One region of the Desulfitobacterium chlororespirans DSM 11544 genome, then DNA from elsewhere that is predicted to be linked to it. Evidence: a T-box and tRNA genes for the amino acid it is inferred to sense, from the RefSeq annotation. Region 1 holds a T-box; the other holds one or more tRNA genes.
The links. A T-box is a leader RNA that pairs with one kind of tRNA and senses whether it is charged. The one in region 1 lies ahead of trpS (tryptophan--tRNA ligase), so its partner is inferred to be a tRNA-Trp.

Region 2: it has a tRNA-Trp gene. The T-box ahead of trpS (tryptophan--tRNA ligase) is inferred to sense a tRNA for this amino acid. The anticodon was not compared.

What each region holds. Positions count from the first base shown of each region.
Region 1 covers NZ_FRDN01000008.1:3,990-11,361, reverse strand. The annotation lists gene BUA14_RS12745 (response regulator transcription factor) at 1-592, shown strand, start outside; gene BUA14_RS12740 (hypothetical protein) at 727-936, opposite strand; gene BUA14_RS12735 (DUF3102 domain-containing protein) at 1,019-1,888, opposite strand; gene trpS (tryptophan--tRNA ligase) at 2,006-3,001, opposite strand; T-box leader at 3,054-3,295, opposite strand; gene BUA14_RS12725 (NADPH-dependent FMN reductase family protein) at 3,458-4,090, opposite strand; gene BUA14_RS12720 (flavodoxin family protein) at 4,087-4,587, opposite strand; partial or broken gene BUA14_RS28880 (nitroreductase family protein) at 4,668-5,364, opposite strand; gene BUA14_RS12710 (ABC-2 transporter permease) at 5,498-6,157, opposite strand; gene BUA14_RS12705 (ABC transporter ATP-binding protein) at 6,150-7,013, opposite strand; gene BUA14_RS12700 (GntR family transcriptional regulator) at 7,006-7,372, opposite strand, start outside.
Region 2 covers NZ_FRDN01000012.1:210,974-218,345, forward strand. The annotation lists gene iadA (beta-aspartyl-peptidase) at 1-760, shown strand, start outside; gene fusA (elongation factor G) at 797-2,818, shown strand; gene BUA14_RS19310 (sigma-54 interaction domain-containing protein) at 3,021-4,418, shown strand; gene BUA14_RS28790 (hypothetical protein) at 4,484-4,609, shown strand; tRNA gene BUA14_RS19315 (tRNA-Trp) at 4,769-4,842, shown strand; gene BUA14_RS19325 (DUF378 domain-containing protein) at 5,478-5,699, opposite strand; gene BUA14_RS19335 (hypothetical protein) at 6,619-7,053, shown strand.

The DNA.
Region 1 (7,372 bases):
ATTAATCTTGCCGTCATTTTGTGCAACACTACTGGTTGTATCAAGGTTTTTCTTTAGCTGGCAAGATGATATTTCATTATTTGCAGCAAATGTAATACTTGGATTTTCCACCTTAATAATACTTGTTCTGGCGTTTTTAGGTATCAAAAACGAAACCTATGCCGGCATACCACAGATTGTCACAATTGCTATAATAATATCAATCTATATATGTTATTTCATTATTATATTTATTTCTTGGCCTTTTGTTGGTGACACTCTGGCAAACCAAATAGGTCAGGCATTATTGGTATTTTTTTTGTTTAGTGTTTCTTTCAATATGTTTTTGCGCATGCAAAGAATTGAACCTTCCGACGCAGACATAGAATCAGCTAAAGAAAAACCTATATCAATAGAAAACATTACTATAAAATATAAACTATCGCCTCGCGAAGCCGAAGTTTTATTATTGCTCGCTCAAGGTTACAGCGCGCCGTTTATTGCTGATAAATTTTTTATATCTATTGGCACTGTAAAAACTCATATTAAACGCATTTATATGAAATGCGGAGTGTCCAAACGCGACGAGTTGATTAAGTTGTTGCATTTGTAGGATTGCCTCATATTTCTGCTGGGTTTCTATGCTTACCACACACCTGCCAAAACAAATATAGAAGCTCGCTGACTCAGCGAGCACAGCCAAAGAACGGTACGGATTTCCTCCGCACCGTTCTTTGGCTGTGCACTCTATCTGTTCTTACCCCCACTGCCGTAGGTGTCAACTGCGAATTTAACTGCCTTTTCAGCGGTTGCCCAGTTTGAGAGATCGCCGTAAAACGGACTTGCCTCGCCGCCTTCGGCCTTGATCAGTTCGGCTGTGCCTTCTGCGTCACCGGCCAGCGACACCATTTGCTTCCAGTCTTCCTCAGGCATATCCTCTTTTTTGTATTTGCTCAAAAAGTAGCACCGGGCTTTCTGGATATTGCGGAGCAGGTTTTGGCTGAGTGCCGTGCGCCGTGAGGAGCGAAAGGTTCCGCCATCAATGAATAATTTTAAGAGGCTTTTTAGCGGGCGGCCACTCCTTAATCGTCTCAGCTATGGTCTCAAGCAGCTTCTGGGCCTCTTTTCTTTTTTCTTCCTTCAGCTTCACATCAAGATGGGTCAGATTGGTCAGAGCTGTCGTCAGCTCGAAGAAGGTGGTGCTGATGGTCTTACAGCAGGTGTTACAGCGCTCCACATATTTAGCGGCAGCGTTGGGGTCAACTTCCGTTTGCAGGTTGTGAGTCGGTAAGGAAGTATTGTTTGCCGGAGAAGCATTGCTGCCTGAGGAGCCGGCACCGGCAGCGGCAGCTTCCCCCGTGACATTTTCCGAAGGATCAGGCTGGACCAAGGCTTTGGCCTGTTCCTTTTTAAATTCAGAGAGGGTGCTGTCGATCAGCTCCAGTCCTTGTTTGAGGACTTCATTTTCCTGAAGGGCCTGCTCCTTCTCCTGCTTGGCCTGGTCCCTGTCTTTCAGAGCCTGCTGCAGCTCCTGTTTCGTCATATCGGCTACATCGTTTTGGGCCAGAAATTCCTCCCGCTCCTCTGCGGGCAAACCCAGCAGGAGGACGGCCTGGGTGTATGTCAAATTGGTCACCAGTGACCAATTTGAACTGCTCTCTCCTTCAGAGGCGCTTGGTCCGTATTCTTCGTAAAGCTGGATCAGCCTGTCAGCAGTTCGACGGGAATAGCTCACCGACTCTTCCAGCCACTTACCCCATTCTCCGTGCTTGACCAGGCTCTTCGCTTCTTTCAGCCGGCAGCCGATTTCCACGGCACTGGCCAGCAGGATTTTTTTGGTCTGGTGGGTAATCATATTGATTTCAGCCGCGATCACCGGCGGCGTCCGTTCGGTCACTAAATCATTCACTCCATCTGCCCGCCTTTCCTTAATTCGTCTAATGCAGAATATGCCGACGGCCAATGGATAGTGAGACTAGTAAGGGCTATGTTTTCAACCTTGGAAAACATAGCCCTTTATACCAACTCAGCAATTTCTCGATAAACCCATCAGATATTCGACTTTCTTCAGCGTTGCTGCTGCTTTTTGGGCAGCTTTAGCTGCACCGGCAGTTAATATTTGATCAAGGTAGTCACTATGAACAAATTCATGATACCTTTCCTGAATGGGACGCGTGGTTTCGATGATGGCTTCGGCAAGATCATTTTTGAATTGACCGTAGCCCTTGCCCTCATATAATTGTTCGATTTCATCTGTGGACTTATCTTTAATTAAAGAATAGATGGCCATCAGATTGGATATGCCGGCCTTATTCTCTCTATCGTAATAGATTTTGTTTTCCGAATCAGTTTGAGCTCGTTTAATCTTTTTGAGGATTGTTTCCGGTTCGTCAAGCAAATAAGGCGTCGCCAGAGAATTGGTGTCAGATTTACTCATCTTTTTCTTTGGTTCCTGGAGAGACATAATTCTTGCGCCCACTTCCCGGGTATGAATAGCGGGGAGCTTAAAGGTTTCCCCATAACGGCTGTTAAAACGCTGGGCTAAATCTCTGGTTATTTCAATGTGTTGCCTCTGATCGTCCCCAACCGGCACATAATCCGTTTGGTAGAGCAGGATATCCGCAGCCATTAAGGGCGGATAGGTAAGCAGGCCGGCGGGGATGGAGTCACCACTGCCGTGCCGCTGCGCTTTATCTTTATATTGAGTCATCCGTTCAAGTTCGCCAATAGTGGCCAAGGTAGTCATGATCCATCCTAGTTTGGCATGTTCAGCTACTTCGGATTGAATAAATAGAGTTACCTTATCAGGGTCCAAGCCGATTGCCAGATACAATGCGGCTAAATTCCTGATGTTGGCCCAGAGCTGCTTAGGGTCTTGGGGGACAGTGATTGCATGTTGATTGACAATACAGAAGTAGCACTCATGCTCATTTTGATAGTTGGTAAAGTTTTTCATTGCGCCAAGAAAATTCCCTAAAGTGATTGTTCCACTAGGCTGCACACCTGAGAAAATTACTGCCATAACTGTCACTCCTTAAATAATTAATTAACTAAAATAAAAAATCCAATCATCCTCAAGGGACGATTGGACCGTGGTACCACCCATATTTGTTTAATATATTACCACATATTAAACACTCTTTCCGTACTGAATCATACGGCACCTTTGTAACGTGTGGATTATCACGTCAACTCCTACTGATAGTTCGGGTTGCTGCTCAAGAGGCCATTCACTATTTATTCCACACTGATTCTCACCAACCATCAGCTCTCTGACGCTTCCTAAATAGTTACTCTTCTCTGTCATTGCTTTTCATCGCTATTTATTGTTAAAAGATAGTTTATCAGCTTTATACCCTTAAATCAAGTTTTGCATCGTGCCCAAGCTCTTTAGCTCAAATTCAAATTCGTCACCAGTGTCGAATTTCAACTCTGCCAAAGCACTTATCCATCTTCACTTCTAAAACCTGAACATACCCTACTTCTGCCGAAACAAATCCTCCGTCTTCAGCCCATTGGCCTTAACCATCTTCCGCCAGCCCGCTTCCGCCGCGAATTTATAGGCAAACCTGGGAAAGTTGGCTGTAATAAAGATATTATCCCCACCGGTACGGTGGGCAATGTTCGCGGCCAGGGTTTGCAAAGCCTTGCCCAGATTCTTCTTCGGTCCGCTCCCTGCCAGGACATTCTTTATCGCCGGAAGCATTCCTCCTGCTCCGATCCCCAGGCCCTGCCCCCATTGCCGGCCTGATTTTTCACACCAGTTTTCCACCATTTCCAGAGCCAGACCGCATTGCTCTCCCTCATAAAAACCGCAGTTTACCAGACAATAGACCGTGACCTTTGGCGTCGGTCGGGCTTTAAAGTGATTCTCCAGCTGAGCCAAACAACTGAGCAGATGAGAAGGGATTCCGTCCACGTATAGAGGAAAAGCCAAAACCCAAACATCCTGCTCTTCCAGCTGCTCCATGTGTTCAAGGCTCAGCTGCGGCTTGCGGAAATCATATTCTGTAATCTCACTGTCCCTCACAAAAGTCCGCAGTGCCTGTAGTGCAGCTTCTGAAGCACTGTTTTTGGCCTTGGGACTCCCGTTGATCAAGGCTATTTTCATTTCAGCTGTCCCTCCAGTTCGGCCAATTCCCGGATAAAAGAAACCTTGACTCTTTGACAGTTCAGATTGATTGCATTGGCCCGGACTAATTTCTCCGCAGTCTGTCGCTCTTTTTCCGTGATCTCACCATAAAACCAAACGCTGAAATCCAGGGACTGTTCATAGCGGGGCCTGTGGTGCATTTCCCCGTTTCTAATCACAAAATAGGGATGAATATAGGAGATGCTCCGATCCAGCACATTTTTGACAAAAGGGCTGTATCCGCCGTAGAAGCATTGGCTGACAATGATCAGTTCACTGCTGTGCCCCAAATCCGCTCCCATGTCACCATACTCGTCCCGGATCACGCAGGCCCCCGGCGTTTTGACCCAGCAGCCAAAGCAGCCGATACAGTGCCGGATTTTGCCGTTATTGGTGACGATTTTGGTATCTCCGCCCAGCCCGGGCCTGATTTTCCCCAGCTCTTCCTGATCAAGATCATGGATTAACAGCTTCATAGCGTTCCTCCACCCCATTATTTTTGATTTTATCCTGTAAATTAATTGAATCTTTCTTCTTTGAATCTATCTTCATTATACTAACTTAAATGGAAAACACCACCGTTGCCAAATTCAAATTTTCCGCCTGCTCCTATCTCGAAATGCTTCTTGGCAATCCCTAAATCAACGAGATCCATTGCATAGTCATCGGCAATTCCAGCGCTTAAGCTGTTGTTCTCATACTTAAACATTGCCTTTTGGCTGTTTTTAGCACTTGGGGCAAGCAATACGGCTTGCATTCCGTTTTCTACCCATTGAGGCAGAGGTTGATCGCTGATGATTCTTTCTGCCATGGCCTTTACTTTTCGATGTGTAGCTGACCGCATCATTTTTTCCGTTAGAGAGGGAGCGGCCACTCTCCCTACTAAAACAACACAAACCAATTCCTCACTGTCATTAACCATAAGTCCGCCCTTATCGAAGGTGCCTCCGACCCAGCAGGTTCCCAAACCTAAATCAGTGATAGCAAGAACTAACTCTTCTCCATAATAGCCTAAAATCTTGGAGTTCTTTTTTCCCTTTCATCACTATAAGTGAACGTACATTCGTAAATAAACCATAGCTCTTGCTTAATTTCTGAAAGGCATGGCTTCCATCCGCCAAGAATGTCATTGCTAAGCCGGATGCTTCATTTAATTCGTTAACAAGCGCAATGATTTTTGCTTTTTCCTGATCTGTAATCAGCTCTTTGGCAAATTTTCTCCGGGAAATTCTATTTTCTAGAGCACTCCTCATAAAATTACCTCCAAATTATTCATCATTCCCTGTCTTTTTGCTCTGTTTAATTATTTGTCTGGCGTAAACCGGCAAATAATTAAATCCAACGAATATGAGTGTTCTGCTGAGGTGGTGTACTTGCTACAAGTTACTATAATTCCTTTTTCCTGCTCAGCAAGTAGGCTATCGGGAGCGAAACAGCCAAGAAAACAAGCCCCACGCTAACGCAGCATAATATTATCAGATATTGATGAGCAGAGAAGAATTGGAGTGCTTTGCTCATACCAGTCAGAAAACCCGGCTGTTTGAAGAGAAACATCAGCAGAAAGAACAGCAGGAAAATCGGAGCGATCGTAAATATATAGGTTTTGGAAAAAGAGAATCGGGTGAAGATTGGGTAGGATATGCCCACCGCAAAGCAATAGTACGCAAAAGAAAATCCCAAAACAGCAAGGAACGGCAATGTTTCCAGGGTAATATTCAAAGCGCGATATAGAATCAGGGCCACAACCGCCATAATGGCTGCACAGCATATTCCCAAAATCAAAGCATATAGATAACGCGCCAGCACTCGCTCCAACTTTTTGAGGGGCAATATGCCATAGAGCTTATCAAGGTTGTTTTTCTCATTGATCTGAAATATCGTGCTTCCTAACGCTGTAGCAAACATCATTGCGATTGCTGTAATAACTGACGGCTGCTTTGTCGCCGCACCAATGAAAATAACGGCGATGATCTCAATGGCAAAGACAGGCAGGGAAGCTTTCACGGTGTACAAGTCAAGCTTCACGGCATTGTATACTCTATTCATTGCGCATTCCCCCTTTGCCGATACGCACAAGGATTTCATCAATCGTCGGCACTTCCGTCACGAGCCGCTCTGACAACAGCTCCGACTTTGAAGACAAAAGCAGTCCGCTGAAACCGGTAGTGTTTGACAACAGTCCGATGAGCTGTGATTTCAGGGAGTCCGTCAGATCGTCGGCACCGCCTCTTACAATAAGGAAATACGCCTCCAGATCGTCCTTGGCACCCGTAAAAAACATCTTGCCATTGTCAATCAGCGTGATGTAATCCGCAATTTTCTCTAAATCCGCCGTGATGTGCGTCGAGAAAAACACGCTTTTTTCCCCATCGGAGATGTATTCGCGCAAGATATCGAGCAGCTCGTTGCGGGCCACCGGGTCAAGTCCGCTTGTCGGTTCGTCTAATATGAGCAGTTTGGCATTATGCGACATAGCCACAGCGAGCATCAGTTTCAATTTCATACCGCGTGACAAATCCTTGACTTTTTTAGAGGAAGGCAGTTTGAACTTTTTCAGATAAGCGGCAAACTGCCCGCTGTCCCATTCGCCAAAAAACCCCTTTACAACTTTTTCAACCTCGCAGACACGCCACACGTCCACAAAAAAGATTTCGTCAAAAACAGCCGCCAGTTTCTGTTTAACTGCCAGCTCGTCCTCTATGTTGTCAGAACCGAAGATTTTGACCTCGCCGCCTGTTCGGTTCGCCATATTCAGGATAAGCCGTATTGTCGTTGTTTTCCCCGCGCCGTTCTGTCCGACAAACCCCATAATGTATCCAGGGGGCAAGGTAAACGAAATGGAATCCAGCGAGAAGTCATTATAAATTTTACAAAGGTTTCTGACCTCCAAAGCGTTATGCATAGTGATTCCCCTCCATCGTAAATTCAAGCAGTTTATGCAGTTCTTCACGGGAGATTTTGGCGATTTTCGCCGCTCCAATCGCCATACTGAACCCACTCTCAATTTTACGGAGCATTTGCTCTCTTACCAGTTCGCTCTCTACCGACGATACAAAGCAGCCTTTACCTTGGAGGTTGTATATATAACCCTCCTGCTCGAGCTCGGAGTATGCCCTTGTCGTGGTGACGACGCTCACTTTTAAATCGGCGGCAAGCTGGCGTATCGAAGGCAGCGTATCATCAGCGTGAAGCTCTCCGCTTAGAATCGCCTCTTTAATCTGCTCCTTAATTTGCTCGTAAATCGGAACGCCTGATGCGTTC
Region 2 (7,372 bases), on a different contig from region 1:
GATAGGGGCGGGTGAAATCGCCATTTCTGACCATCGTTCCGCCCAACCTCAAAAATCTGAGCTGGAGCATCTTGCTGCGGAAGCTCGAGTAGGGGGGATGCTAGGAGATAAAGCGGGAGTTGTTCATATTCACCTGGGTGAAGGGAAGAGAGGTTTGTCCCCAATTCTAAAAATAATTGAGGAAACTGAAATTCCGATCAGCCAATTCATGCCAACTCATATCAATCGAAAGGAAACGCTCTTAGAGCAGGGAGTAGAGTTTCTCAAAGCAGGTGGCACAATTGATTTAACAGCAGGTTGCGATGATTTTGAACCGCATTTACAGGTTCCTTTCGTTTTAAAAGCCCTTTACGAGCAGGGATTGCTGAATGACCGTGTGACGGTTACTTCAGACGGAAATGGCAGCCTTCCTCAGTTTAACGAGGCTGGAATCCTTGTCGGCATGGGCATAGGATCCGTTCATGTTCTTTGGCGCGATATCCGGGAAGCTGTGCTCCGGTACGGCATACCCCTTGATACCGCTCTGAGAACCATTACTTCCAATCCCGCCCGTATTCTACAATTAAAAAACAAAGGCATGATTCGGGAAGGCTTTGACGGTGATTTGGTGGCCTTGTCCGATGACTTGATGATTGAGCAGGTGTGGGCTAAGGGAAGAGTTATGATTCGTAACCGTAAACCTGTTGTTTTGGGGGTATATGAGACATCATTGGCGAGTCATCTTCAGACTGTAGAAACTCCACGATTAGTCAAAGGTTAGACCTTTTCTAATACATTTTAAGGAGGTTGATTTGTCTTGAAGACCTATGACACTATGAATCTACGCAACATTTGCCTTGTAGGGCACGGAGGGGCAGGGAAGACGTCTTTGACAGAAGCTTGTCTCTTTAACTCAGGTGCGGTTACCCGTATGGGGAAAGTGCCTGAGGGAAACACTATGTCGGATTCTTTGCCAGAAGAGATTAAACACAAGGTTTCGATCAGTACGAGTCTTGTTCCTGTTGAATGGCAGGGATGTAAAATCAATGTCCTTGATACTCCGGGATATTCTGATTTTTTTGGTGAGGTTAAGTCTGCCCTTCGGGTGGCAGAGAGCGGGGTCGTTGTTCTGTGCGGTGTATCAGGTCTTGAGGTACAAGCTGAGCTTATCCTTGACTTGATGGAAGAGCAGAAGTTGCCCCGCGTTATTTTTATTAATAAATTAGAGCGCGAGAATGCTAATTTTGAAAAGGTTCTGAACCAACTCACAGAAGCTTTCCCTAATATGCGTTTTGCCCCCTTAACTCTTCCTATAGGTCATGAAGATCAGTTTCAAGGTGTCGTAGATATTATCGAGCAAAAGGCGTATATCTATGAAAACAATGCCAGTGGGAAATATACAGTTAAGGATATTCCGTCAGATCTTTTATCTGATGTCGAACACTATCGAGAAATATTAGCTGAGGCGGTAGCCGAGGCTGATGACGATATATTGACAAAATATCTGGATGGCGAAACTTTAAGCGATGACGACCTTCGCCAAGCTTTGAAAAGCGCTTTGGAAAAGGATTTAACCGTTCCGGTCCTTGCGGGTTCAGCTCTCAAAAATGTCGGGATTGGAAATTTGCTCGACTTCTTTGTTCAATACGCCCCGGTTCCCCAAACTAAAGAAGAGAAAAGCGCCCTGATCTTTAAAACCCTGGCCGACCCCTATGTTGGTAAGATGAGTTTTATCAGGGTCTATGGAGGAAAGCTCCAAGGGGACAGTATGGTGTATAATGCTCAAAAAGAAAAAGAAGAAAAGATCAGCACTCCTTTTATTCTGCGGGGAAAAAACCAAGACCCGGTTCAGGTCGTCCCGGCGGGAGATATCGCCGTTGTAGCTAAACTTCAGGATGCAGCTACTGGTGATACCCTATGCGCCAAGGAGAATCCTGTGCAATTGGAGGGCATCGATTTACCTGTGCCCCGTTTGCCTGTAGCCATCGCCCCTAAGAGCAAGGGAGATGAAGATAAACTGGGGAGTGCCCTGGCCCGCTTGGCGGAAGAGGACCCCACCATGCGTGTGGAGAAGAATGTGGAAACCAAAGAATTGATTCTCTACGGTATGGGTGAAATGCATGTTGAAATCCTGATGGAGAAGCTGCAACGGAAATTTGGCGTTGGCGTAGAGATGAAAGTTCCCCGGGTTCCCTATCGGGAAACCATTAAAAAGCCGGTTAAAGTGGAAGGAAAACACAAAAAGCAAAGCGGCGGTCATGGACAATATGGGCATGTCTGGATCAATATGGAGCCTCTCATGGACGGCGAGTTTGAATTTGCCGAGGAAGTATTCGGAGGTGCTGTACCCAGACAATACTTCCCTGCTGTAGAAAAGGGAATTCGAGAAGCTATGGCGGAAGGAGTGCTGGCCGGATATCCTGTCACTGGATTCAAGGTGACGTTGACCGATGGCTCATACCATAGTGTGGATTCTTCCGAAATGGCCTTTAAGCTGGCTTCCATTATGGCCTTCCGTAAAGGGGCAGAAATGGCGAAACCTACTTTGCTGGAGCCGATTTCTGAGGTTGAGATTAGGGTGCCGGAAGCCTACATGGGTGATGTTATCGGTGATATCAACGGCAAACGGGGCAAGGTCTTGGGAATGGAGGCCGATGGTAGATTCCAGGTGATTAAAGCTCATGTGCCGCAATCGGAAATGATGCGCTATGCCATTGATTTAAAATCCATGACCCAAGGGCGAGGCAGCTTCGATATCCGATTCTTAAAATACGATGAAGTACCTTCTAAAATCAGTGAAGGAATTATCAATGAGCTTAAAGCGGCCCAGGGAAGCTAATTAGGGTTATATAGCGCTTAATCAACAGTCAGGTAGTTACCTGGCTGTTTTCTTTTTTTTGTTAATTAAAACTAAAGATTAATAAAAAATTCCTAATTTTAAGAAGGGTATTTACAAAATGCGTTGAATATTCAAATTATTGTATGAATTATATAAATATATATTATATAAAATTGAGGGAAAAAGAGTGGAGGGCTCAACTGTGGGACAACAGCCAAAAAGGGTGGAGATAAGGGATAGTAGGCGCATAGAAGAAGAACTTAAAGTGCTCTACAATTCGATTCAAGAAGCCATTGAGGTCGCAGGCAAAGACGGAACCATTCAATATGTCAACCCGTATTTCAGTCGTTTAACAGGCATATCTCCTTATGAACGAATCGGTAAGAACATCTTCGAACTCTCACCGGAGGGGGCACTGGCAAGAGTACTGAGGACCCATGAACCAATCTATGCACATCGTTCCACGATGGAAGAGTGTGACATCGAAATCATTGCCAATGCTTACCCCATTGTCATCGAAGGTAATATCGAAGCGGCCCTGGTGGTGTTTCAGCAACTGACGGAGACCTCCAGGCTGGGCGAAGAAATCGAGGCAGCGAAACAGATGATTCAAGCTCTTACAACCCGGGTGGATCAGATGGCATCCAGTTCTTATACTTTTGATGATGTTTTGGGGAGTCACCCGGATTTTGCTTTTATTCGGAATAAGGCACGGCGCTCGGCTGAAACCCATTCGCCCATTATGATCATGGGTGAAAGCGGTTCCGGAAAAGAGCTGTTTGCTCATGCTATTCATAGTGGCAGCACGCGCAGCCATAAACCTTTTTTGAAAGTGGATTGTGCCAATATACCGGAAAGCCTTCTTGAAGTTGAGTTGCTGGGTTACGAGAAGAAAAGCCAGGACAGGGCTTCTGAGCGTAAGCTGGGCAAACTGGAATGTGCCAGTGGGGGAACCCTGTTCCTTGATGAAATAGGGCTGCTTAATGATTATTTACAGGATAAATTGCTTCATATCCTTCTGGAAAAGAAGTTCCAACCCGTTGATGGAACCCAGGTGATTGAACTGGATATTCGGATTATCACAGCAACCAACCGCAATTTAAAAACTATGGCGGAGAAAGGGCAGTTCTCAGCGGATTTATATCACCTGCTCAGTGGTATTGAAATCCAAATACCCCCTTTAAGAATGCATAAAGAAGATGCCTTGACTTACGCCCAGAGCTTTATTTATAAGGCCAATCGGAAGCTGAGCAAACATGTGATTGGCATAACGACTCAGGCGGAGCAACTTTTATTGGATTACCACTGGCCGGGAAACATCCGTGAGCTGAGAAATGTCATCGAGATGGCGATGGATTCCGTGGAGGGAGACATGCTCAATATTAAGGATTTTGCCAGTTTGGTAGAGATTGTAAATAAGACGGAAGAGATTCATTATCGTGAGCCGATGGCTCTTGATGAATTAGAAAAAAAGATGATTCGTTTGGCATTAGACCGCTATGGCAATTCCGTGGAAGGGAAAAAGCGGGCAGCGGGTGTCCTCAATATCTCCTTAGCCACCCTCTATAATAAACTGAAAACCCTTGAGGATCATGTTTAACCCAGGGTAAAAAGGTATGCTTTATGGGAAATCTGCTCATCCTATACCTAAAGGAGGGATTTTCCATGGCATTATTCGGCACAAAGGGCAGGGACCCTAAGAAAAAGCCGGAACCCGCTCCAAAGCAGCATCATGGCGGCGACGCTATTCGTGAAGATATGGAAGGGTTCAAAGATTTATACTGGCCATAAAGGGCATAAGGGGCCGCCAAAAAGCTCTCAACCGAGTCGGTGAGAGCTTTTTAAGTAGTCCGCAGTTTCAATTCCTTATAAATATTTTAAGAACTTAAGCTTGACACTTTTCCTGCCTTCAAGTATAATTTCATTTGTCGCTGGTTGATAAAGTGATTTAGGGGATTAGTTTAATGGTAGAACAGCGGTCTCCAAAACCGTTAGTGTGGGTTCAACTCCTGCATCCCCTGCCAACATGAAATCCGCTCCCTGCAAGGTTTGCAGGGATTTTTTGTTTTTAGAGGAAATCTTTGGGGAGGATTTGGGGAGTTTACGATTTTTTATGACGGAGCTGTTGTGGCTCCGTTTTTTTGTTCATAATAGACTCCATTATTTCGGCGCCGGCAAAAAGCTCTTTTTCGACAGCATGGCCATAGACTCTCTAAAGCATTTCGGCATTGGAATGGCCGACCATTCTAGCCACCTCCAAAGGATTTGCACCGGCTGCTATCAACAGGCTGATACAGGTGTGCTTGAGGCTGTGAAATTCTTAATGGGGAGGCTGGTTTTTCTGATCCATCCCCTCCACCAGCAGGAGGCCCATACCGCATTGACCTGTTTCCCGTTCCAGGCCGTGAATACTGCCCCGCTGTCTATCCACTTCGTTCCCCGCTCATCCGCGTTGCTTTCTTGCTCACCCTTTAGTTGACGCAATAGGAATATAGTACTTGCCGATAGCCGGACCTTACGATTGCTACTCAGCTTAAAGGGTTGATGGATGGGCAAGTTATTGTGCAATAGGACCCTTAATGCGTAATAAAAAAACAAAGACACCCAAACAGGCATCTTTGTAAATGGAGGTTCAACATATGAGATAAGAGCTAAAGGGTTATTTAGATTTAATCCCAGAATCATTAAAAAGAAAAGTGATAGAGTAGAGGCCTGCAACTCCTACTAATCCGTAGATTACTCTGCTTAATCCAGATGAGGCTCTAAGGGTTTCTCCGCCAAAAGCGGCAGTCACAAGATCCCATTGAAATAAACTTACCAACAGCCAATTTACGGCTCCAATGATGACAAGCACTAAGGCCACCCGAGATAACCAGTTCATTTTAAATCCTCCTTTGAGTCGATCTTGACACTATTATTATAAGATTTGATACATTTTATACTTAGCCAACGCCACAGGGCGTATTTTTTATGTACCGCATTGGTCCAAATCTGGGCAAGAAACGTGAGGGAAGGGAATTATGTTAGGGAGCAGGTGCCGGTTCTGAGTAACTTGAGAGAAATGGTTTATGCTGTGCTGGATGCCCCGGCGGAAGCGGCTAAGGCCCCGAGCTGCTCTCCCCCCCCCCGATATTATAAATAGTGAAATTTTGGTAACACAATCTTGAGACGAGCATAAGCTGGAACTAAGGGTGCGCACCTCCAACAAAATAGAAGGGGTGGAATTATGAAAATCTCTAAAATCAAAAAGTTACCAATCGTCTTCACGTTGATGTTGGCACTTGCCTTTTCGCTGGTGTGTACAAGTAATGCCTTCGCAGAGGTGTATCCAGGCCCAAACCATGAGTATTGTACAATTATCTACCAAAGCATGCATGGTGATGCGTATAACAGTACTCCAAGCAATCCAATAGACGCGGTAAGACTATAGTGCCGGTAATCAGGTCGGTGGCCTTAATGTTTCGTCATGGGTACCCATAACAGGTGAGGGAACAATGTATGGGCCAAACACTCAAATTGCCTTGGTACCAGCAGAATGGTTCACTCCGGGAAAATTATATAAAGTATATTCCTTTGGGCTTTTCTCACATTTAAGTGGAATGGAATGCCCAAGTAGCACAGCTTTCTATAGGATAGTAAACTAATTAAATTCTTTACCAAGCCCGGAGAATGATCTTCGGGCTTGGTTTGATCTAAGAAATATGTACGAAGAGAGAGTACATTTATTACGCAATAGACTCTTTTTGCACAGCATGATATGATACGATATAGGTAAAATTATACAATAGGGAGAGTGTGGGATGAAAAAAACCTTAACCTTAGTATTGCTCATGTGTATGACGCTGTTTCTCGGATGTTCAGCAGATGCAAAATCACCAAGCAAAAGTGATAGTAGCAGCGTTTCAATTGAAATTATCAATAGTTATGACACGTCCAGAACAAAATTCAAAGAATATTTCCTACTATATCCAAGTGATTTTATTGATAGTTTTAATAAAGCAATTAGCGAAAAAGAATACCAACCCTTTGTTCCATTAAAAGCCTCGTCTGACACACATATTATGTATTCTGACAATGGAGAGACATGGAGTATTTCAGTTGACTTAGTTGGCAAGGAAAATAGTGCGTATGATATCGACAGCAATGCGGCAGGACGCGTGACAGAGATTAAGTTAAGTCTTTTTTCGGACAGTGAGGAGCGAGCGAAGAAAAACGGAGACTTCATTATGAGCTGATTAACTTATCAATCCCGGGATGCAAGAGGAAATATGTAAAAAATTATATGTATTCGATACGGCACCAGATGGAACAGACAGCTTAAGAAGGGTTGTATGCGGCAATGTTTTGTATACATTTTTGTATGACGAAGGAAATGAAAAATATAGCAGTTCATCGTTGATAATAACACCTGACGTAATAGAGTATAACCCAGAACTGAAGCCAGCAGCAATCAAGCCGACCACATAGCGGAGGATGATATAGGACTCAGGTAAATATCCTAAAAAATCATTATATGAAAGCACTCTAAGTGATATGCTCCTCCTAAAGTAGACC